2 linked regions of the Paractinoplanes abujensis genome follow. The protein of the gene in region 2 interacts with the protein of the main gene of each other region in a pairwise test. Links are inferred from orthologs where the notes say so. Each region holds a gene or a part of one and is shown on either strand. Other genes may lie near its edges. The genes, in order: rlmB and BKA14_RS27210.

What was found.
Region 1: the proteins of BKA14_RS27210 (region 2) and rlmB interact in binary tests that used the Escherichia coli proteins (3 or more experiments, as listed by UniProt). The link is inferred for Paractinoplanes abujensis from one-to-one orthologs.

The regions. Positions count from the first base shown.
Region 1 is NZ_JACHMF010000001.1:7,235,203-7,246,111, forward strand. Bases 2,904-5,903 are described here. They hold rlmB (23S rRNA (guanosine(2251)-2'-O)-methyltransferase RlmB), read left to right. Parts: upstream 2,904-3,845; coding sequence 3,846-4,961; downstream 4,962-5,903. Other genes in these bases: cysS (cysteine--tRNA ligase), read left to right, coding at 2,904-3,846; BKA14_RS33155 (IS481 family transposase), read right to left, coding at 5,262-5,903. Outside these bases: BKA14_RS33135 (AfsR/SARP family transcriptional regulator), read left to right, coding at 1-1,008; BKA14_RS33140 (class II fumarate hydratase), read left to right, coding at 1,005-2,402; more of cysS, read left to right, coding at 2,434-2,903; more of BKA14_RS33155, read right to left, coding at 5,904-6,254; BKA14_RS33165 (ABC transporter ATP-binding protein), read left to right, coding at 6,782-7,867; BKA14_RS33170 (Hsp70 family protein), read right to left, coding at 7,914-10,739; BKA14_RS33175 (GNAT family N-acetyltransferase), read left to right, coding at 10,769-10,909. UniProt on the Escherichia coli protein: Specifically methylates the ribose of guanosine 2251 in 23S rRNA.
Region 2 is NZ_JACHMF010000001.1:5,967,511-5,978,304, forward strand. Bases 7,910-10,794 are described here. They hold BKA14_RS27210 (NAD(P)H-hydrate dehydratase), read right to left. Parts: upstream 10,137-10,794; coding sequence 8,682-10,136; downstream 7,910-8,681. Other genes in these bases: alr (alanine racemase), read right to left, coding at 7,910-8,671; BKA14_RS27215 (holo-ACP synthase), read right to left, coding at 10,322-10,690. Outside these bases: BKA14_RS27160 (ABC transporter ATP-binding protein), read right to left, coding at 1-939; BKA14_RS27165 (ABC transporter ATP-binding protein), read right to left, coding at 936-2,627; BKA14_RS27170 (hypothetical protein), read right to left, coding at 2,678-2,932; tRNA (adenosine(37)-N6)-threonylcarbamoyltransferase complex transferase subunit TsaD, read right to left, coding at 2,942-3,994; rimI (ribosomal protein S18-alanine N-acetyltransferase), read right to left, coding at 3,987-4,424; tRNA (adenosine(37)-N6)-threonylcarbamoyltransferase complex dimerization subunit type 1 TsaB, read right to left, coding at 4,424-5,329; ung (uracil-DNA glycosylase), read right to left, coding at 5,339-6,022; tRNA (adenosine(37)-N6)-threonylcarbamoyltransferase complex ATPase subunit type 1 TsaE, read right to left, coding at 6,019-6,489; BKA14_RS27200 (alpha/beta fold hydrolase), read right to left, coding at 6,486-7,556; more of alr, read right to left, coding at 7,553-7,909. UniProt on the Escherichia coli protein: Bifunctional enzyme that catalyzes the epimerization of the S- and R-forms of NAD(P)HX and the dehydration of the S-form of NAD(P)HX at the expense of ADP, which is converted to AMP.

The sequences.
Region 1 (10,909 bases), 1.3 Mb from region 2 along the record:
CGACTGCTGTTCGTGCGGGCCCACCTCGACATCGTGCTGGCCCTGCAGACGAAGGCCTGGCGGGTGGCCGAGCGCCTCGGTGACCGCCCGGCCATCGCGACGACCCTCAACTACCTGGCCTCGGTGTACTACCGCCGATCGGAGATGGACGAGGCCGCTCGCCTGCTCGAGCGGTGCATCGCGATCCGCCGGGAGGAGGGCGGGCCGGCCGCGCTCGCGCTGGCCCTGAACAACCTGGCCGCCCTGCACAGCGTGTCCGGGCGCTGGGGCCGCAGCATCGAGATCCTGCACGAGGTGCGGCGCCTGCCCCGGTCGCGGCGCATGCGCGACGACGCCAACATCCTCGCGACCAGCTACGACCACCTCGGGCGGTACACCGAGGCCCTGCGCTACTACCGGCTCCGCCTGCTGATGCAGATCGAGATCGGTGATCCCACCCGGATCGGCGACACGTTGGTCAGCATCGCCGTGGTCAAGTATCGGGCGGGCCAGGTGACCATCGGTGCCGCGCGTCGCCAGGTGTCCGCGGGCCTGCGCATGCAGAGGCGGGCGAGTTACCCGTACGGGATCGCTCTGGCGGAGAGCACGCTGGCCGGGCTGAACACCGAGGACGGCCGGTTTGCCGAGGCCGTGGCCGGTTACCGCCGCGCGATCGAGGCCGCGGACCAGCTGCGGGATCCGGCGCAGACCTCGCTGATCTACGGCGAGTTCGGACGCGCCCTGCGCCGGGCCGGTGATCCGGCGTCCGCGCGGCCGATGGCCGAGCAGGCGCTGCGCCTGGGCCGGCAGAGCGGCCTGCCGTACGCGATCGCCCTGGCCGAGGCCGCCCTCGGCGAGTGTCTGACGGAGGCGGATCCACGCGAGGCCCGCCGGCTGCTGTCCCGCGCCCGGGTGACGCTGGCCGAGCTGGAGGCGGTCGAGATGCGCGACGTCGAGAAGCGTCTGCTCGATCTGGGTGGCGAGGATCATCTGCGAACCGGGCCGGGCGGAGAGACGATGGAGGGGTGACGACTGACGAGAGCGGTTACCGGGTCGAGAAGGACACAATGGGCGAGGTCCGGGTTCCGGCCGATGCCCTCTGGCGGGCGCAGACGCAGCGCGCGGTCGAGAACTTCCCCCTCTCGGGGCGCGGCCTGGAATCCGCCCACATCAAGGCGCTGGCCCAGATCAAGGGGGCGGCGGCGCAGGTCAACGGGTCGCTCGGCGTGATCGAGGAGGACCTGGCGGAGGCGATCGCGAAGGCCGCCGCGCACGTGGCCGAGGGCGGCTACGACGACCAGTTCCCGATCGACGTCTTCCAGACCGGCTCCGGCACGTCGTCCAACATGAACGCCAACGAGGTCATCGCCACCCTGGCCGCGCGCGAGCTGGGCCGTCCGGTGCACCCGAACGACCACGTCAACGCGTCGCAGTCGAGCAACGACGTCTTTCCCTCGTCGATCCACCTGGCCGCCACCGAGGCGGTCACGGCCGAACTCATCCCCGCCCTCGAGCATCTCGGCGCCGCCCTGGTGGCCAAGTCCGAAGCCTGGTCCGAGGTGGTCAAGAGCGGCCGCACACACCTGATGGACGCCACGCCTGTGACGCTCGGCCAGGAGTTCTCCGGGTACGCCCGGCAGGTCGCCAACGGCATCGAACGGCTCACCGGCACCCTGCCCCGGCTGGCCGAGCTGCCGCTGGGTGGCACCGCGGTCGGCACCGGCGTGAACACCCCGCCCGGGTTCGCCCCCGCCGTGATCGAGCGGCTGCGGCAGAGCACCGGCCTGCCCGTCACCGAGGCCCGCGACCACTTCGAGGCCCAGGGCGCCCGGGACGCGCTGGTCGAGGCGTCCGGCCAGCTCAAGGTGATCGCCGTCGGGCTCTACAAGATTGTCAACGATATCCGCTGGATGGGGTCGGGGCCCCGCGCCGGCCTGCGCGAACTGCGCCTGCCCGACCTGCAGCCGGGCTCGTCGATCATGCCGGGCAAGGTGAACCCGGTGGTCCCCGAGGCGGTGCGCCAGGTCGCGGCCCAGGTGATCGGCAACGACGCGACGGTGGCCTTCGCCGGCTCGCAAGGCGACTTCGAGCTCAACGTCATGCTGCCGGTGATGGCCCGCAACCTGCTGGAGTCGATCCGCCTGCTGGCCAACGCGGCCCGGCTGCTGGCCGACCGCTGCATCGACGGGCTGGAGCCCAACGTCGAGGTGGCCCGGGCGTACGCGGAAGGTTCGCCCTCGATCGTCACTCCGCTCAACCGCTACCTGGGCTACGACGAGGCCGCCGCGATCGCCAAGGCCGCCCTCGCCGACAACCGCACGATCCGCGAGGTCGTGATCGAACGCGGGCACCTCGAGAACGGGAAACTGACCGAGCAGCAGCTCGACGAGGCGCTGGACGTGCTGCGGATGACGCGCCCCTGAACTCGCTTGGCGCGGCCGGTACCCTTGTACGGTGAGTTTGCGCTTGTATGACACCGCGACCCGATCGGTCCGGGACTTCGTCCCGATGACGCCCGGCAAGGTCGGTATCTACCTGTGTGGGCTCACCGTGCAGTCGGTGCCCCATATCGGGCATTTGCGCTCGGCCGTCAACTACGACGTCCTGCGGCGCTGGCTGCTGCACACCAACTACGACGTCACGTTCATCCGCAACATCACCGACGTCGACGACAAGATCCTCGACAAGGCGTCGGGGCAGAGCCGCCCGTTCTGGGCGATCGCGCACGCCAACCGGCTGGTGCTCGACGCCAACTACCGCGACCTCAACGTCATCCCGCCGACGTACGAGCCGCTCGCGACCGGTCACATCCCCGAGATGCACGAACTGATCGAGGAACTGATCGAACGCGGCCACGCGTACCCGGCGGCCGGCGGCACCGGCGACGTGTATTTCGACGTCCCCTCCTACTCCGAATACGGCGCGCTCTCGGGCCAGAACCCCGACGACATGCGCCCGCCGTCCGACGGTGGCGAGCCCGACAAGCGGGACTACCGCGACTTCGCGTTGTGGAAGGGCGTCAAAGCCGACGAGCCGCGCGACGCGTCGTGGCCGTCACCGTGGGGTCGTGGCCGCCCCGGCTGGCACATCGAGTGCTCCGCGATGGCCCGGCGCTACCTCGGCGACGAGTTCGACATTCACGGCGGCGGGCTCGACCTGACCTTCCCGCACCACGAGAACGAGATCGCCCAGTCCCGCTCGGCCGGGCTGCCGTTCGCCCGGCACTGGGTGCACCACGCTCTGCTCAACCTCGGCGAAGCCAAGATGAGCAAGTCGCTGGGCAACGTGATCGACGTGGAAGCGGTGCAGGCCATGGGCATCCGCCTGGTCGAACTGCGCTACTACCTGGGCACCCCGCACTATCGCTCGCGCATCGACTACTCCGACGAGGCGCTGCGTGAGGCCGCGGTGGCGTACCGGCGGATCGAGGGTTTCGTGCAGCGCGCCACCGAGATCGTCGGGCCCGGCCGCCCCAAGGACGTACCGCCCGCGTTCGCCGCGGCCATGAACGACGACCTCAACACGTCGGCCGCGCTGGCCGTCGTGCACGACTGCATCCGCGAGGGCAACACGGCGCTCGCGGCCGGTGACGAGGCCGGCATCCGCGGGGCGATCACCGCCGTCCGCGCGATGCTGGGCGTCCTCGGCCTCGACCCGCTCGACGAGGCCTGGACCGGCAAGGCCACCCAGAGCGACCTCAAGCCGGTGGTCGACTCACTGGTCAAGCTGGCCCTCGAGCAGCGCACCCAAGCACGCACACGCAAGGACTGGGCGGCCGCCGACTCGGTCCGCGACCAGCTCAAGAACGCGGGAATTCAGGTGGAGGACACTCCGGCCGGTCCGCGCTGGACGGTAGGAGAGCACTGATGCCCGGAAACAGCCAGAACGCCAGCAAGCGAGCCACCAGCAAGAAGGGCGCCCCGGTCGGCTCCGGTGGCAAGAACCGCTCCGGCCTCAAAGGCCGCGGCAAGACCCTGCCCGCCGACGAACGCCCCTGGCACAAGGGCTACTCCGGCACGGAGAAGCTTCCCGACAAGACGGCCCGCAAGCAGGAAAAGGAACGCCGCGCGGCGGCCGCCGAAGGGCGCGCCCCCAAGGTCGGCATCCCCGGGTCCAAAGACACCACGTGGGGTCGCGGCGGCGGCCGCGCCTACGGCAAGCAGACCCCCCAGCGGGGCCGCTCCGGGGTCGGTCGTGGCGGCCCCCGCATCGCACCCGGACGCCGCTCCAACCCGACCAAGGAAGGCCCTGAGCTGCTGCTCGGGCGCAACCCGGTGGTCGAGGCGCTACGAGCCGCGGTGCCGGCGACGGCGCTCTACGTCGCCCAGGGCATCGACATCGACGAGCGGGTGGCCGAGATCGTGCGGACCGCCGGGGACCGGGGCATCCCGATCCTCGAAATCGGCCGCAACGAACTCGACCGGATGACCGGCGGGGTCCTCCACCAGGGCATCGGGCTGCAGGTGCCGCCGTTCGCGTACGAGGACTACGACGACCTGCTGGCCGCCGCCCTGGAACAACCCACGCCGCTGCTGGTGGCCATGGACGGCATCACCGACCCGCGCAACGTGGGCGCGGTGATCCGGTCCGTCGCCGCCTTCGGTGGGCACGGCGTGTTCATGACCGAGCGACGGGCGGCAGGGATCACCGCCACGGCCTGGCGGACCAGCGCCGGGGCCGCGGCTCGGGTGCCCGTGTCGCAGGTGGTGAACCTGACCCGGGCCATCAAGAAAGCGCAGGAAGCCGGGTTCGTCGCCATCGGGCTGGACGCTGATGGCGAAACCGACCTGTACGAGCTGGAAGCCGCTGTCGGGCCCCTGCTCGTCGTCGTGGGCTCCGAGGGGCGGGGGCTCTCCCGCCTTGTCGGTGAGACCTGTGACCTGCGGGTTTCTATCCCCATGGCTACCGAGGTGGAGTCCTTGAACGCCTCGGTGGCGGCTGCTGTGACTTTGGCCGAGGTTTCCCGGCGAAGGTCCGCTTAGCCCCTGGGGCTGCTGCAGACCTCGGCGCTGCGGTTAGACCCTGGGGCTGCGGTAGACCCTGGGGCGCTGCCCCAGACCCAAACCCTGGGGCGCTGCCCCAGACCCCGGCCATCGCTGCGGAGATCCGCCTGGCGATGGTTGCTGTGGGTGGGTGGGGCTTGGGGATCTCCTTACAACGACAGCCAGAAGCGAATCGCAAAGATGGGGAGGGCGCAACCAAACCCCGGTTGCGCCCTCCCCATCTTCACGATGAGCTGAGGCCGCCGTCGCAAGGAGATCCCCAAGCCAACTACAGCGGGGCTAGCTGTGATGTCCAGCCAGGTTGTTCAACCGGGTGATGGGTGGCAGTTTCCCGATGGCGGTGTGGGGTCTGTGGTGGTTGTAGTCGTGCATGAAGGCGGGTAGCGCAGCGCGGCGGGCTTTCTCCGAGGTGTAGAGCTTGGCGAAGGCCCAGCCGTCGGCCAGGGTCCGGTGGAAGCGTTCGACTTTGCCGTTGGTCTGGGGCCGGTAGGGGCGGGTCTTTTTCACCGTGATGCCCAGCTCGGCGCAGGTGTCGCGCCAGAGGTGCGATTTGTATGCGGAGCCGTTGTCCGAGAGCACTCGGTGGGTGGTCACGCCGCGTTCGGCGAACCAGGTGACCGCGCGGCGAAGCACTCCGGTGGCGGTCAGGGCGGTTTCGTCGTCGTGGATCTCGGCATAGGCGACGCGGGAGTGGTCGTCGATGACGGTGTGGACGAACGCAGTGCCGATGATGGGGTTGCGGTGCTTGTTCCGAGGCTTGCCGGCCGTGGCGGTCCGGTTTTTCTCGCCTTGCTGACGGCCGAGGTAGCGCCAGCCGCCGCCGTCGGGAACGTTGCCGAGCTTCTTCACGTCGACGTGCAGCAGGTCGCCGGGGCGTTCGTGTTCGTAGCGGCGGATCGCCTCGCCGGTGGCCCGGTCGAGGTGCGAGAGCCGGTTCGCGCGCTGCCGTCGGAGAACGGCATGCACGGTGGAGGCGGCCAGGCCGAGCTGATCGGCGATCGGGACCGGTCCCCAGCGTTGTTTGCGGCGCAGGTGCAGGATCTTGCGGACCAGCGGCGCCGGGGTGCGGTTCGGCTGCCGACGTGGCCGTGATGAGCGGTCGTGCATGCCGGCTTCGCCTTCGGCCCGGTAACGCCCGGCCCACTTGCTGGCGGTGCGCCAGGACACGTCGTAGCGTTCGGCCGCTCGTGCGGGTGACCAGCCACCCTCGACGATCAGACGCGCCAGCCGCAATCGCGCCCTCGGGGTCAATGCGGCGTTAGCGTGGGACATGAAGGCCTCCAGCCTGGTGTGTGGCGTCTTAGCAGCTCCACTGCACCGTTGGAGGCCTTCATCTGTTCACCGGATCAGCCTTTGATCGTCAGATCGAGTGGTCGCACTTCCTCGACCAACGTCCCTGGACATCACAGCTAGCGCTGCGGTTGCTTAGCTTTGCCTTGCTTTTCCCGCGGCGTAGCCGCGACCCCCTACGGCCAGTCAGCTTCTTCCGCACCCCTCACCCGCACCGTGGGGGTCTGGGGGGGTCGCCCCCCAGGCGGATACGCGAGGAGGAAGGTGCACGCTTTTCGTGCACAGAGTGCCCCCCGACGAGCCCCCGGTCGGGATCGAACCGACGACCTCCCGTTTACAAGACGGGTGCTCTGGCCATCTGAGCTACAGGGGCAGTTGGGTCAGCATACTGGCTGTGAACTTCCTGGCCACCTTGGCATGTCGTGTAAAAAGCTTTACGTTTACATGGCTGTTCCTCCACTCGGATCGTCCGGCACGTTCCTGCCGGTGGAAAGGAAGTCTGTTTCAGCATGGCTACCGTTACGTATGACAAGGCGTCCCGGATCTACCCGGGCTCCGAGCGCCCCGCGGTCAACGAGTTGAACCTCGAGATCGGCGACGGAGAGTTCCTCGTTCTGGTCGGCCCTTCCGGTTGTGGCAAGTCCACCAGCCTGCGCATGCTCGCGGGGCTGGAGGATGTCGACCGTGGGCGCATCCTGATCGAGGGTAAGGACGTCACGAACCTCCCGCCGAAGTCCCGCGACATCGCGATGGTCTTCCAGAACTACGCTCTGTACCCGCACATGTCGGTGTACGAGAACATGGCGTTCGCCCTGAAGCTGCGGAAGACCTCGAAGGCGGAGATCGACCGCCGGGTGAAGGAGGCCGCGGCCCTTCTGCAGCTCGACGAGTACCTGTCGCGTAAGCCGAAGGCGCTTTCCGGTGGTCAGCGTCAGCGTGTCGCCATGGGCCGCGCGATTGTGCGTGAGCCGCAGGTGTTCCTCATGGATGAGCCGCTGTCGAACCTTGACGCGAAGCTGCGTGTGCAGACGCGTTCGCAGATCGCCTCGCTGCAGGCCAAGCTGGGCGTCACCACCGTTTACGTCACGCACGACCAGGTCGAGGCCATGACGATGGGCCACCGGGTGGCCGTCATGCTCGACGGTGTGCTCCAGCAGGTGGACACCCCGCGCGCCCTGTACGACACCCCCGGCAACGTTTTCGTGGCCGGCTTCATGGGTTCCCCGGCCATGAACATCAAGACGGTGCCGCTGACTGAGACGGGTGGCAAGTTCGGCGCGTTCAACGTGCCGCTGACCCGCGAGCAGGTCGCGGCCGCGCAGAGTGGCGGCGGCAAGGTCACCATCGGTTTCCGCCCGGAGGCCGCCGAGCTGACCTCCGAGTCGGCGGGTGCCCTGCCGATCGTGGTCGACCTGGTCGAGGACCTGGGTTCGGACGCCAACGTCTACGGTCACGCCGACCTGGACGGCACGCAGGAGCGGTTCGTGGTTCGCACCGACCGTAAGAACATGCCGAACATGGGCGAGACGGTTTACATCCAGCCGCAGACGACCGGCATCCACGTGTTCAACGCGGAGTCCGGCGTTCGTATCTGAACGACTGACTGACATTCCGGGCGGTCCCTTCGGGGCCGCCCGGTTTTTATTCGGCGAAGCGGATGAGCACGAAGTCTTTGTCGGTGGCGCAGGCCAAATGGGTGGTGTTCCACGAGCAGGTGCCGGTGTTGACGCCGCTGAGCGGGCCGAGCTGCACGGGGGCGTCGCCGAGGTGGCGGCCGGCGAGGGCGGGGTCGTCGGGGTAGCCGGTGAAGGGTTTGCTCAGTTCGAGAATGTTGGCGTCGTCGAGGCGTACGGCTGCTTGTTTACCGGACCAGATTTCTTTGCCGTCGGCGTCGACGAGCCGGGCGTCGGCGGAGTAGGCGGTGAGGACGGCCTCGCCGACCGGGATGATCGCGTCGGATCGGGGGGCGGCCGTCTTCCAGGCGGTTCTGCCGTCGGGGATGGTCACGGCGACCAGCTGGGCGTTTTCGTCGCCGGGGCCGGTGCCTTCGAGCGCGCACACCCGGTCGTCGCCGCAGGGGCTGAGCCGCCACAGCCGTGCTTCGCGGGTGGGTGAGGTGTAGATGATGTCGGCGCCGTCGAGTTTGTCGAGCCCGTAAGCGACGAGGCGGTTGGTGTCGCCGGCTTTGCGGATGACGAGCCGGCCGTTGTGCGCGATGACGTCGTCGGAGGTGTCGGCGACGTCGGGCCGGGCGGCCAGGATTTTGCCGGTGTTGGCGTCGATGACCCGGGCCGTGTCGTCTTCCCCGCCGATCTGCACGATGCGGGGGTCGTCGCCGAGGTCGGGGGACAGGGGGCGGCCGGTGGCGCCGGCCGGGCCGGACAGGTCGGCCGGGGTGGTGACGCCGAACAGTTCGGGCTGGGGACCTTCGAGGTCGGGCTGCTTCCACTGTTCGCGGCCGTCGGTGATGTCGAGGCCGAGGAGTTGTTTGTTCTCGCGGTCGGCGATGAGGGCCCGGTCGCCTTGGAACCAGATGTCGTCATCGTCGCCCAGGGTGCGTTTCCACAGTTCCTGGCCGGTGTCCGCGGCCAGCAGCACAAGTTCGCGGGTGCCGGATTCGTAGTCACCGTCGCTGATCAACGCGACCGCCTCCGGCAACGCGATCAGGGTGTCCCAGGCTTTGGCGGTGCCCGCATCCGGGTTGCTCCAGGCCGGCTGGTCGGCGTCGGTGTCGATGGCGACCACACCGATCCGGCCGGTTTCGTTGTCGGTGCTGGCCAGGTAGGCGCGGTTGCCGTGGACGACGGCGTCGTGGAAGCCGGATGTGAACGGTAGGGCCGGCGTGACGTGCACCGGGGTGCTGAGCGCCTGGAAGTCGAGGGCGGGGTGGCGGGGCCAGAACGCCCAGGCGGTGGTGGCGCCGGCGGCGATGACGAGGGTGAGCGCGGCGGCGGTGGCGACGACCCAGCGGCGGCGGTTGCCGCGAGGCCGGTCCGGGCCGGGGGCAACGGGGCCGGGGCTGTAGCCGCCGGGCGGGTGGTGGCCGGGGGCGCCGCTGCCCGGATGCGGGGTGTTGTCGGAGGCCAACCAGGGTTCGTGGCTGGGCGGGCCGAACGCCGCGGGTGAGCCGGGGTGCGACGGCGAGCCGGGGAGGGCGTGCCCGCCGGCGGCGATGGCGGCCGCTTCGCCGGTGGCCCAGGGGTCGACGGGTTCGCCGTAGTGCCGGTCGTCGGCGGGCCGGGCGGCCGGCGGTGGCGGGGCCGGGGGCACGCCGGGGGTGGGCGTCGGTGTCGGCGGCCCGGCGGCCGCCGTCGCGGTCAGCGGGCCGGTGGCCGCGGTGGGCGGGCCGGCCGCGGCGGTCGACGAGGAGGTGGTGGCGGAGTGGGGCGTGTTGAGGGTGGCGCCCTCGGCCACGGGAAGTTCGGGCTGCTCGAGCACCGTGGGGGCGATCCCCAGCTCGCTGTGCAGGAGCCGCGCCACCAGCGGCACCCGGGAGGAGCCCCCGACCAGGAAGAGTCCGGCCAGCTCGGACGGTTGGAGGCCGGCGGCCGCGATCACCGTTCCCGCTTCGGCGACCCCCCGGCGTACGAGGGAATCCGCTGTCGCCTCGAGCTCGTCGCGGGTCAGATGCACCGCGTGCTCGACCCCGGGCACCGGCACGGGGGCGAAAGAGCTGCGCGAGAGCATCTCCTTGGCGCCGCGCACGTCCTCCCAGAACTGGCGCCGGGCCCGCCACTGGGCCAGGGTCGCCGGCTCGGTGAGCGCGTGCCAGGCCGCAGGTTCGGCCCCGGCCAGCGATTTGCCCAGGTGGTCGACGAGGGCCGCGTCGAGGTCGAGCCCGCCCAGGTCGTCGGCCCCGCCCGAGGCCGTGACCGAGTAGTCGGCGCCGGGACCGTGGTGGCGCACCACGGCGACGTCGAGCGTGCCGCCGCCGAAGTCGAAGACGGCCAGCGACGAACCGACGGGCAGTGGCCGGCGCAGCACCTCGGCGAAATAGCGGGCGGCGGCCACCGGCTCGGGCAGCAGCGGTGTCCCGGCCGGCCAGCCCGCCCGGCCCAGCGCCTCGACCAGCACCGCGCGCCGGGGACCGCCCCAGGCCGCGGGGTAGGTGACCTGGGCCGGGGGCAGGAAACCGGCGGTGGCCACGGCCTCGCGGGCCACCGCGTCGAGCAGGGCGGCCAGCAGGTCGGGCACCGGCACGGAGGCGTCGCCCAGCATGATCGTGTCCGCGTCGACGTGCCGTTTCGGGTGGGGTTCGAGGCGGGCCGGGTCGGCGTGGCCCAGGCGCAGGGCGTCGGCCCCCACGTGCAGGCGGCCGCCGGGGTCGCGGAAGACCGCCGACGGCAGCAGCGGGCGGCCGTCGAACAGCAGCGGTCTCGTCCGTCCGTCGGGCCGTCGCAACATGGCCACGGTGTGCGAGGTTCCCAGGTCGACGCCGAGCACGAACCCTTCGGTCACGGCCGCCATGCTACGACGAACCCCCTAGTGTGGCCGCCATGCGGATCGAACGAATCACCCGGGCCGCGGCGATCCACGCGGCCGCGGAGCTCTTCGACGCGCCCCCGTTGACCGAGGCGACCGAGCGTTTCCTGGCCGCCGAGGGTCACCATTTGCTGCTTGCCTACGACGACGACCGG
Region 2 (10,794 bases):
CGCGCCGATCTGCACCTCGTCGAGCCAGCCGAGCAGCCGGTCGAGCGGGTCGATCAGCAACTGCACATAGATCACCGCGGCCGTCAGCTGGCCCAGCGACACCGTGCCGTGCAGATAGAGCCAGCCGCCGACGAGCAGGGTCGCGACCACCGGCAGCACATAGCTCACCTCGATGACGGGGAACCACACCGTACGGAGGAAGAGTGTGTATTTCTCGGCGGCCCACGACACACGCAGGTCGGCGTCGGAGCGATCGATCCGCTGTTGTTGGCGGCGCAGCGCGTCGACCGTGCGGGCGCCCTCGACCGTCTCGGCCAGCCCGTCGGTCACAGTGGAGTAGACCGCGTTCTGCCGCAGATAGCCCGCGGGGGCCCGGCGCAGATACCACCGCGTGCCCACCACGATGATGGGCACGGCGATGAGCAGCGGCAACGCGAGCAGCGGTCCGGTCAGCACGAGCGCGCCGACCACCAGGGCCACGGTGATCAGCGCGATCATCGTCTCGGGCACCGCGAGCCGCACACATCGCGACAGCGCGTCGACATCCCGGGTGGTCCGGGTCAGCAGGTCTCCGGAGCCCGCGCGCTCCACCGTGGACAACGGCAGTGCGAGCACCCGCTCGACGAACTCCTCGCGGAGCCGGGCCAGGATCCGCTCGCCGAGCTGGGCCGACGCCACATAGGCGAAGCGGACCAGCACCGCCTGCAGCACGACGAACCCGGCGATCATGGCGGCCAGCCGGTCGACCACGCCGATGCCCTCACCGTGCCGGATCGCCTCGACCAGATCGCCCAGCAGGCGCGGCCCGACCAGACCCGCGACGGCGGCCAGCACATGCAGCCCGATGGTCAGGCCGAGCGCTCGGGGATAGCGGCGCAGCAGGTCACGGGCGTAGCGCCGGACCTGGGCGGAGCCCGCGACGGGCAGCAAGGTGCTCATGCCGTCTCCTCCCGCAGCACCGTGCGGGCGTAAAGGGGCTCGTCGTGGAGCAGGTCGCGGTGGGTGCCGACGGACACGACGCGGCCCTGGTCGACGAAGACGACCTGGTCGGTGCGGTCGAGCACGAGCGGGCTGGACGTGCAGATCACCGTCGTGCGGCCGGCCCGGGCGCTCACCAGCCGGTCGGCGATGCGGGCCTCGCTGTGGGCGTCGACCGCGCTCGTGGGCTCGACCAGGATCAGCGTCTCGGGGTCGGCCACCAGCGCCCGGGCCAGCCGCAGGCGTTGCTGCTGACCGCCGGAGAACGTGCGACCGCGCTCGGCCACTTCGCTGTCGAGGCCGTCGTGCAGCGCCTCGACGATGTCGGTGGCCGCCGCGGTGTGCAGCGCGTCAGGGAGACGGCCGGTGCCGCCTGGGTCGAGGTCGGCGAGCAGCGGCCCGGTGAACAAGCGGGCGTCGTTGTCGGCGACCAGAATCCGCTCGCGCACGGCGGCCAGCTCGAACGAGCCCAGCGGCACCCCGTCGGCCAGCGCGCCGTCGGCATACCGCCCCAGCCGGTCGGCGATCGCGGCGGCCTCGGCGGGCACGGTGGCGACGATTGCCGTCGTGCGGCCGGGCCGGATCGTCACCCCGGACGCCGGGTCGGTCAGCGGGCCGCGCAACCGGTCGGCGCCGACCGGGGCCGCGGGGTCGGGCAGGTCGGTGCGCGCGCGGAGCATCGACACCACCCGCCGGGCCGAGACGTGGCCGCGGGTCAGCTTGTCGATCGCCTCGGTGAGCTGCCGCAACGGCGTGACCAGGAAGGCCGCGTACGCGTAGAAGGAGACCAGCTGGCCCACGGTGATGTGCCCGTCGAGCGCGAACCTGGCCCCCAGCCACGTGACCAGCACCAGGAAGATGCCCGGCAGCAGCACCTGGGCCGCCTCGAGGAGCGACTCGACCCGCGCCGTGCGCACCCCGGCCGCACGCAGCACCTGCGACTCCTCGCGGTAGCGCTCGCCCATGACTGCCTCGCCACCCACGCCGCGGAGCACCCGCAGGCCGCCCACCAGATCGGCCGCGCGCCCGGTGAGCAGCCCCTGCTGCTCGCGGGTGGCCTGCTGACGGCCGTGCAGGGGCCGGATGAGCAGGGCGACGATCGACATCAGCAGCGGCACACCCAGCACCACGACGAGGCCGAGCGGCACCGACGTGGTGAGCAGGATGACGGCGACGGTGACGACGGCCAGCAACGACCCGGTGCCGCGGGCGGTGATGTCGATCGCGGCGCCGATCTGCCGGATGTCGGCCGTGCCGATCGCGACGACCTCGCCGGTGTCGAGCCGCCGGGACAGCGCCGACCCCAGCCGGCTCGCCTTGCGCACCGTGATCTGGACCGTGCTGAACATGCCGCCCACGAAGTTGACCACTGCGAACCGGTGCCGCCCGATGCCGAACGCGGCCTGCCCGATGCCCGCCGCGAGCAGCGCCGAACTCCAGATGAGCAGGCCTCGGCGGTCGCTACCGGTGGCGGCGTCGATTGCCTTGCCGACGATGGCGGGAACGAAGGCCTGGCAGAGCATCCAGAGGATGGCCAGCACGATCGCCGCGTACACCGATCGCCGGTAACGGCTGATCAGCCAGCGTAGATATCGGACGGGTGAGCGGTCGTCGGGTGGGCCGGGATCGGCCTCGGGAAGGTTCCTCATCGCAGCCCCGACGTTACGACCGGGGTACGACAGTTTGCGACGCGTTTTCCTCAGCGGTCCACAGGTGTGAAGTCCCACACGTGGGGCGCGCGGGCGATCAGATGGGGCGGCGGCGCGGGCAGGTTTTCCGGGCTGTGGCGCCACTTCGAGATGACCACGATGCGGTTGTCGGTGGACGAGAACACGTCGCTCGACACGTGTTGCGGCAGCACTTCGACACGCGGCACCGCCACGTCGCACACCCACGACAGCAGCTCGTCGAAGCCGCTGAGCGAGGCGCGTATCTCCCACATCCGCGCGATCATGTTGGCTTCCTACCCCGCCACGCTGACCGCGGTCAATGGCATCGCCGAGTCTGCAGGCAGATCGAGACGACTCGGCGCCACCCCGGCCGCCACGAGCCGTGAGCCGAGCGCCGCCACCATCGCGCCGTTGTCGGTGCAGAGCGCCGGCCGGGGCACCCGCACCTCGATGCCGTGCTTGGCCGCGCGCTCCTCAGCCAGCACCCGCAGCCGCGAGTTGGCCGCCACGCCACCGCCGATGACCAAGGTCTGTACGCCGTTGGTCCGGCACGCCTCGATCGCCTTCGCGGTGAGCACGTCACACACCGCCTCCTGGAACGAGGCCGAGACGTCGGCGATCGGCACCGGTTCGCCGGCGCGTTCGCGCGCCTCGACCCAGCGGGCCACAGCCGTCTTGAGCCCGGAGAACGAGAAGTCGAAGCGGTGGGCGGCGAGGTCCTTGGGTGCGGTGAGACCGCGAGGGAACGCGATCGACGCCGGGTCCCCTTCCCTGGCCGTACGGTCGATGATCGGCCCACCGGGGAAGCCGAGCCCGAGCAGGCGCGCCACCTTGTCGAACGCCTCGCCGGCGGCGTCGTCGATGGTGGCCCCCAGCGGCGTGACCCCGTTGGTGAGGTCGTCGACCAGGAGCAACGACGAGTGTCCACCCGAGACCAGCATGGCGATCGCGGGTTCGGGCAGCGGGCCGTGTTCGAGCGTGTCGACGGCCACGTGCGCCGCCAAGTGGTTGACGCCGTAGACCGGCTTGTCGGCGGCCAACGCGTACCCTTTGGCCGCGGCCACCCCGACGAGCAGGGCCCCGGCCAGACCCGGTCCGCTGGTGACGGCGATCGCGTCGATGTCGGCCAGGGTGACCTTGGCCTCGTCGAGCGCGCGTTGCATGGTCGGCACGATCGCCTCCAGGTGGGCCCGGCTGGCCACCTCGGGCACGACGCCGCCGAACCGGGCATGCTGGTCCACACTGGACGCCAGCGCGTCGGCCAGCAGGGTGTGCCCGCGCACGATGCCGATGCCGGTCTCGTCGCAGGAGGTCTCGATCCCGAGGACCAGGGGCTCGTCAGCCATTGCGCATCATCACCAGGGCGTCCGTGTTGCTCGGTTGGTAATAGCCGCGCCGGATGCCGACGGGCTCGAAATCGTACGTGGCGTAGAGACGCTGGGCCGGCTCGTTGTCGACCGCCACCTCGAGCAGGGTCTGCTTGATGCCGAGCCGGTGGGCCTCGTCGAGCAACGCCTCGAGCAGCCTGCGCCCGGTGCCGCGGCGCTGGCCGGACTTGCGGACGGCGATGTTCTGCACCCACGCCTCGTCCACGGTGGCGGCCAGCCCGCCGTAGCCGAGCACCTCGTCCTCGTCACCGAGCGCGACGACGTAGAAGTTGCGCTGGGCGAGCTCGTTCCAGAACATCGCCGCCGTCCACTTCTCGTCACCGAACAGGTCTCGTTCCAACGGGACCACCTCGGCGATGTGCCACCAGCGGAAACGCTCGACCCGCATCAGGTCAGCACCGGTTTGCGGCCGGCCGGTTCGACGGCGTCCGGGCGGCGCAGATAGAGCGGGGTCAGGGCCTCGGTGGGCGCGCCCGCGCGGATACGCTCGGCGGCCAGCGCGACCAGGGCGGCGCCGGGCGGATAGAGCAGGTGCTCCTCGACCGGCACATTGAACAGGCCGCCGTACTTCAGGGCGCCCTCGCCCGCGGCCCGGTCGACCAGTCCGTCGACGCCCGCGGCCGGGGCCTCGGTCTGGCGGCCGGTCAGGTCGACCCCGTCGTCGCGGGCGGTGGCCTGGCCGATCAGGTCGGCCGCCTCGGCCCGGGCCAGCGCGGCGGCGACCCGGGCCGCGTCCACGCCGACCAGCGAGATCGCGGCCTCCAGGGTCTCGGACTCGGCCAGGGCGGCGGCGTCGGTGGCGGCGCTGTTGCGGGCGCGGCTGCGGGTCGGGGTGCCGGCGCGGACGATCGCGGCGGCCACGTCACCCGGACGGGCGACGTCGGGCCCCAGCACCCGGACGCCGTCGAGGTAGGTCGCGAAGTAGACCTCACGCCGCCGGGCGTCAGTGGCGATCAGTACCCGTCCCGGCCCGGCGGCCCGGCCCAGACCGTCGAGCGAGCAGACCCCGTACGTGGGGATGCCGAGCGCCTGCCCCATGCTCGCGGCCGTGACGAGGCCGACCCGCAGACCGGTGAACGGCCCCGGCCCGAGCCCGGCCACGATCGCGCCGAGGTCACGCGGGCCCACCCCCGACTCGGCCAGGGTGGCCTCGATCTCGGGGGCCAGCTTCTCCCCGTGCGCGCGGGGGTCGACGGTGCGCCGCTCGGCGAGGCCGCGAAGACCGTCGGCGGTCACTTCCACCAGCGCCGCGGTCGACGCGGGCGTTGCGGTGTCCAGAGCCAGTACCAGCACGTTTCGACCCTAACCCGCGGTGCGCGGATCCCAGTTGATGACCGGACGACCGCCGTCGGCGAGGGCCTTGTTGGCCGCGCTGAACGGACGGGCGCCGCGGAAGCCTTCGCGGTTGAGCGGGCTCGGGTGCCCCGCCTCGAGCACGACGTGGGCCGGGTTGGTGATCAGTGCCGCCTTCTTGCGTGCGTAACCGCCCCAGAGCAGAAACACCACCCGGTCGTCGCGGGCGTCGAGGGCCCGGATCGTGGCGTCGGTGAACGCCTCCCAGCCCTTGCCCGCGTGCGATGCGGCTGCCCCCGCCCGCACGGTCAGCACCGCGTTGAGCAGCAGCACACCCTGCCGCGCCCAGCCGGTGAGGTCGCCCGTGGCCGGCGGCGCGACCGCGACGTCCTCGGCCAGCTCCTTGAACACGTTACGCAGCGACGGCGGGATCTTCACACCTTCGCGCACGCTGAAACTGAGCCCGTGGGCCTGGCCCGGGCCGTGATACGGGTCCTGCCCCAGGATCAGCACCCGGGTCTGCTCGGGCAGGCACAGCCGGTACGCCGAGAAGAGGTCCTCGATCGGCGGATAGATCGTGTGGGTCGCGTATTCCGAGGCCACGAACTCGCCCAGCGCGGCCGTGGCCTTCTCGTCGAGAAAACCGGCAAGCTCGGCTCGCCACTCGGCCGGCAGCAACTCCGCCAGATTCAAGGTCTCTCCTCAAGTGTGTGCAGGCGCGCGATGCGCGCGGCCCAGTCTCCGCCGTACGGGATCAGCTCGGCCACCCGGGTGTCGTCCTCCAGGCGGTCGAGCCGCACCAGCAGATATTCGTCGTTGAGCTGCTCGACCAGGCCGGCGCCCCACTCGACGACGGTGACCGCGTCGTCGGCCGAGGCGTCCAGATCGAGGTCGTCGATCTCGGCCCGCGGGTCGGGGCTGTCACCCAGCCGGTACGCGTCGGCGTGCACCAGCGGGATCCGTCCTCGGTGGACGCGGGCGATCACGAAGGTCGGCGACGTGATCGCGTCGGTCACTCCGAGCCCGGCCCCGATGCCCTGCACCAGCGCGGTCTTGCCGGCACCGAGCGGGCCGGTGAGCAGCAGCAGATCACCCGGGCGCAGGACGGAGGCGAGCCGCCGCCCGAACGCGCGGGTGTCGTCCACCGTGGGCAGCTTCACGAGATCCGCTCCAGGAACGGCAGCAGCGCGGCGTTGACCTCGTCGGCCTTCTCCAGCATCACGACGTGACCGCTGTTGTCGACCTTGACGAGCTCGGCGTCGGGCAGGTGCCGCAGGATCTCCTCGGAATGGGTCACCGGGGTCAGATAGTCGCGTGTGCCCACGATCACCAGCACCGGGGTGCCGCGCAGGGCGGACAGGGCCGGGAAGCGGTTGTGAGTGTAGAGCGTGTGCAGGTATTTGGTCAGCGTCTCGACCGAGGTCTTGGAGTTCATGTTCTCCACGAAAGTGACCAACGACGGACTGGGCTTGGGTTCACCGAAGCCATACCGCCGGGTGAGCAGCCAGGCCAGGTCGGAGGAGACCACCCGGGCCCGGTCGATGGTGGTGCCGCCCAGATGGGCCGCCTTGCCCCAGAGCGGGAAGAACGGCGCGCTGGCCCGGGCCACCAGCGACGGCAGGCCCAGCTTGGTCTTGTCGATCAGACCGGCCGAGGTGGACATGAGCACCACACCGGTGACGCGCCGGCCGAACCACTCCGGATACTGCTCGGCGAACGCCATGATCGTCATGCCGCCCATGGAATGGCCGACCAGGATGATGTGCCCCTCGGGACACGTGCGGTCGAGCACCGCGGCCAGCGACTTGCCCAGCGCGGCGATGTCGTAGTCGCCGGAGTTGAGCCGGCTCGACCGGCCGTGACCGGGCTGGTCGCAGAAGACCAGACGGTGGTCGCCGCGTTCGGTGAGAGCTTTGCGCTGGAAGTAGAACGTGCCCATGTCGAGCGCGAAGCCGTGCACGAAGACGACCGTCGGCTTGTCGCTCTTCTCGCGCGGTTCGACGATCTCGACGTGCAGCTCGGTGCCGTCGGCCGCGGTGACGGTCACCTCCCGGTCGTACGGCTGGTCGCCGAACGGCTCGTCGGCGTGCGGGTCGCCGGGCGCGCTGATCGAGCGCCGCACCAGCACCCGCTCGACGGCGAACGCGGTGGCCAGGCCCGCGGCGAGCACACCGACGGCCGCGCCGGCGATGCCGACCTGCTTGGCTCGTTTGCCGGCCGGGCTCACGCGGCACCTCCGTCGTAGACCCGCGGGACCCGGGTGCTGCCGAACCGGGTCACGATCTCGTAGTTGATCGTGCCGACGACCTCGGCCCAGTCGTCGGCCGTGGGCCCGCCGTCGTCGCCCGGCCCGAACAGCGTGGCCACGTCACCGGACACCACCGGGTCGTCGCCGACGTCGAGGACGATCTGATCCATGCAGACCCGGCCGGCCACCGTACGCCGTCTGCCGCCGAGCTGCACCGGACCCGCGTTGGAGGCCGCGCGGGGCACCCCGTCGGCGTAGCCCAGCGGCACCAGCGCCAGGGTCGTCTCGCGCTCGGTGAAATAAGTGTGGCCGTAGGAGACGCCCTGGCCCGCCGGCACCCGCTTGGTCAGCGCGACCCGCGCCCGCGCCGTCATGGCCGGGCGCAACCCGAAGGTCTCACCGGCCACCGGGGACAGGCCGTAGACCGCGATGCCGGGACGCACCAGGTCGTAATGCGAGTCGGGGCGGGTCAGCGTGGCCGCCGAGTTGGCGATGTGCCGATAGCGCGGGGCGATGCCGAAACGCTCGGCGGTGGCCAGCCCTTCGGCGAAAACGGCCAACTGGTGGTCGATGGTCTCGTGACCGGGCTCGTCGGCGTAGACGAAGTGACTCCAGACGCCGACCACCTCGATGTCGCCGTCGGCCTGAGCCTTCGCGGCCGCCTCGAGCAGCGCGGGCCACTCGGCCGGGGTGGCGCCGCCACGGGACAGCCCCGTGTCGAGCTTGAGGTGGACCCGGGCCGTGCGCTCGGCGCGCCGGGCCGCCGTGACCAGCTCACCGAGCAGCTCGAGGCTGCCCGCGTTGAGGTCGATGCCGGCCGCCACGCCCTCGTGCAACGGCTGCCCGGGCGAATGCAACCAGGCCAGCACGGGCACCTCGAACCCGGCCCGGCGCAACGCCAGGCCCTCCTCGAGCGTCGCCACGCCCAGCCACGTCGCCCCGCCGGCGAGGGCGGCCCGCGCCGAGGGCAGCATGCCGTGCCCGTAGCCGTCGCCCTTGACGACGGCCATGACCTCGGCGGTCGTCCTGGCGCGCAGCAACGCGACGTTGTCCCGGATGGCGTCCAGATCGATCCGGACCTCGGCCTGCCACATGAATCCCAGCCTACTGACTGGTCAGGTCACGAACGGTGGGACGCAGAGCGGCGGCTATGTCGGGGGCGCTCACCGGGCCGTCCTGCGCGGCGCGGCGGCCGGCCAGACCGTGCGCGTACGCCGCCGCGACCGCGGCCCGCTCGGCCGGCAGCCCACCGGCCAGCAGCGACCCCAGCAGACCGGCCAGCACGTCGCCGCTGCCCGCCGTGGCCAGCGCGGACGTGCCCGTCGGATTGGCCCAGACCGCGCCGGCCGGGGTGGCCACGATCGTCCGGTCGCCCTTGAGCAGCACCACCGCGTTCATCCAGGAGGCCAGTTTGAGCGCCGCGCCGGCCCGGTCCGAACCGGGCGCCTCGCCGGCCAGCCGCTTGAACTCGCCGTCGTGCGGCGTGACCACCACCGGGGCGTCGCGGCGCAGATCCGTGGCGTGCTTGCCGTCGACCAGCAGGGTCAGCGCGTCGGCGTCGAGCACCACGGGCAGCGCGGTGGCCAGGACGCTGCGCAAGGTCGTGCGGGCCTGCTCGTCGGTGCCCAGGCCGGAACCGCACACCCAGGCCTGCACCCGCCCCGCGTTGGCCAGGCGAGGCACGGCCACCACCGAGGGATGCGCCCGCACCACCTCCTCATGGGCGCTGCCCACATAGCGCACCATGCCGGTCGGGCCGGCCAGGGCGCCGCCCACGCCGAGCAGGGCGGCCCCCGGGTAGGTCGCCGAGCCGGTGGCGATGCCGACCACGCCGCGGGTGTACTTGTCGGAAGTGGGGCCGGGATGCGGCCACCAGGCAGCGATGTCGGCGGAGCCGGGCACCGAGACGGCCGGATCGGCCCGCAGCACCGGCCCGAGACCGATGTCGACCAGCTCGACCTGGCCGCAGCGCACCGAGGCGGGGCCGACCACGTGGGCCGGCTTGAGGCAGCCGAAGGTGACCGTGACGTCGGCCGTGACCGCCGCCCCCGGCACATCGCCGGTGTCGACGGCCACCCCGCTCGGCACATCGACCGCCACCACCGCGGGCCGCGCCCCGTCGCGGCCGCGCAGCTCGCCCAGCCGCTCGGCCACAGCCGCCGCGGGCTTGCGCAGGCCACCGCTGGCCCCGATGCCGACGATGCCGTCGAGCACGAGGTCGGCCCGGTCGGGCAGCTCACGGACGGTGAAACCGCCCGCCGCACGCAGCGCCCGCAAACCCGCCAGGTGGACCCGGTCGGGCCGCATCAGCAGGGCCCGCACCTGGGCGCCGCGACGGGCCAGAGCCGCCCCGGCCAGCAGCGTGTCGCCACCGTTGTCGCCGCTGCCCACGAGCAGCACCACGCGCGCGCCGTAGACGCCGCCCGTGTCCTGCAGCAGCAACGCGCAACGGCGGGCCAGGCCCGCGGCGGCCCGCTGCATCAGCGTGCCCTCGGGCAGCGTCGCCATGAGAGCTTTCTCGGCCGCGCGCACATCCGCGACCCGCCATGCCTGCCGCATCGGTCCTCCACCCATCTCGTGTTGCCGACGGTTCTAGCGCAAGGCTGCGACATTTTCACGCCCGCCACCGCCGCGCCGCGCTCCGACTCCGCCCGGCGCCCGCCCACACATGCCCGGCGACCCACCCACGCATGCCGGCCGCGTCAGGATCCGGCGGCCACCCCCGCACAGGCCGGGGGCACGCGTCACGTTTCGGCGACCACCATGGCCGAGGCGATGCCGCCGTCGTGCGAGAGCGACAAATGCCACCGATTGACCCCGCGCTCGGCGGCGACCGCGGCGACCGTGCCCGAGACGGTCAGCCAGGGACGGCCGTCGGGGTCGGCGACGATCTCACAGTCGTGCCACAGCATGCCCGCGGGCGCGCCCAGCGCCTTGGCCACCGCTTCCTTGGCCGCGAACCGGGCGGCCAGCGACTCGGCCGACCGCGGATTGCCGGTGGAGCTCAGCCGCTCGCCCTCGGTGAAGAGCCGGGTCGCCAGCAGCGGCGTCCGCTCGAGAGCGCGGGCGAAGCGCTCCACCAGGACCACATCGATGCCGACAGCCACGATCACCGCCCAACCCTATCGGTAGTCAGCGCTCGTCATCCGGGCCTGTGGACAACCGCGGACGTTGTCCACAGGCCACCCCACGGCGGCCTTGCGGCCCCTAAGTTCGT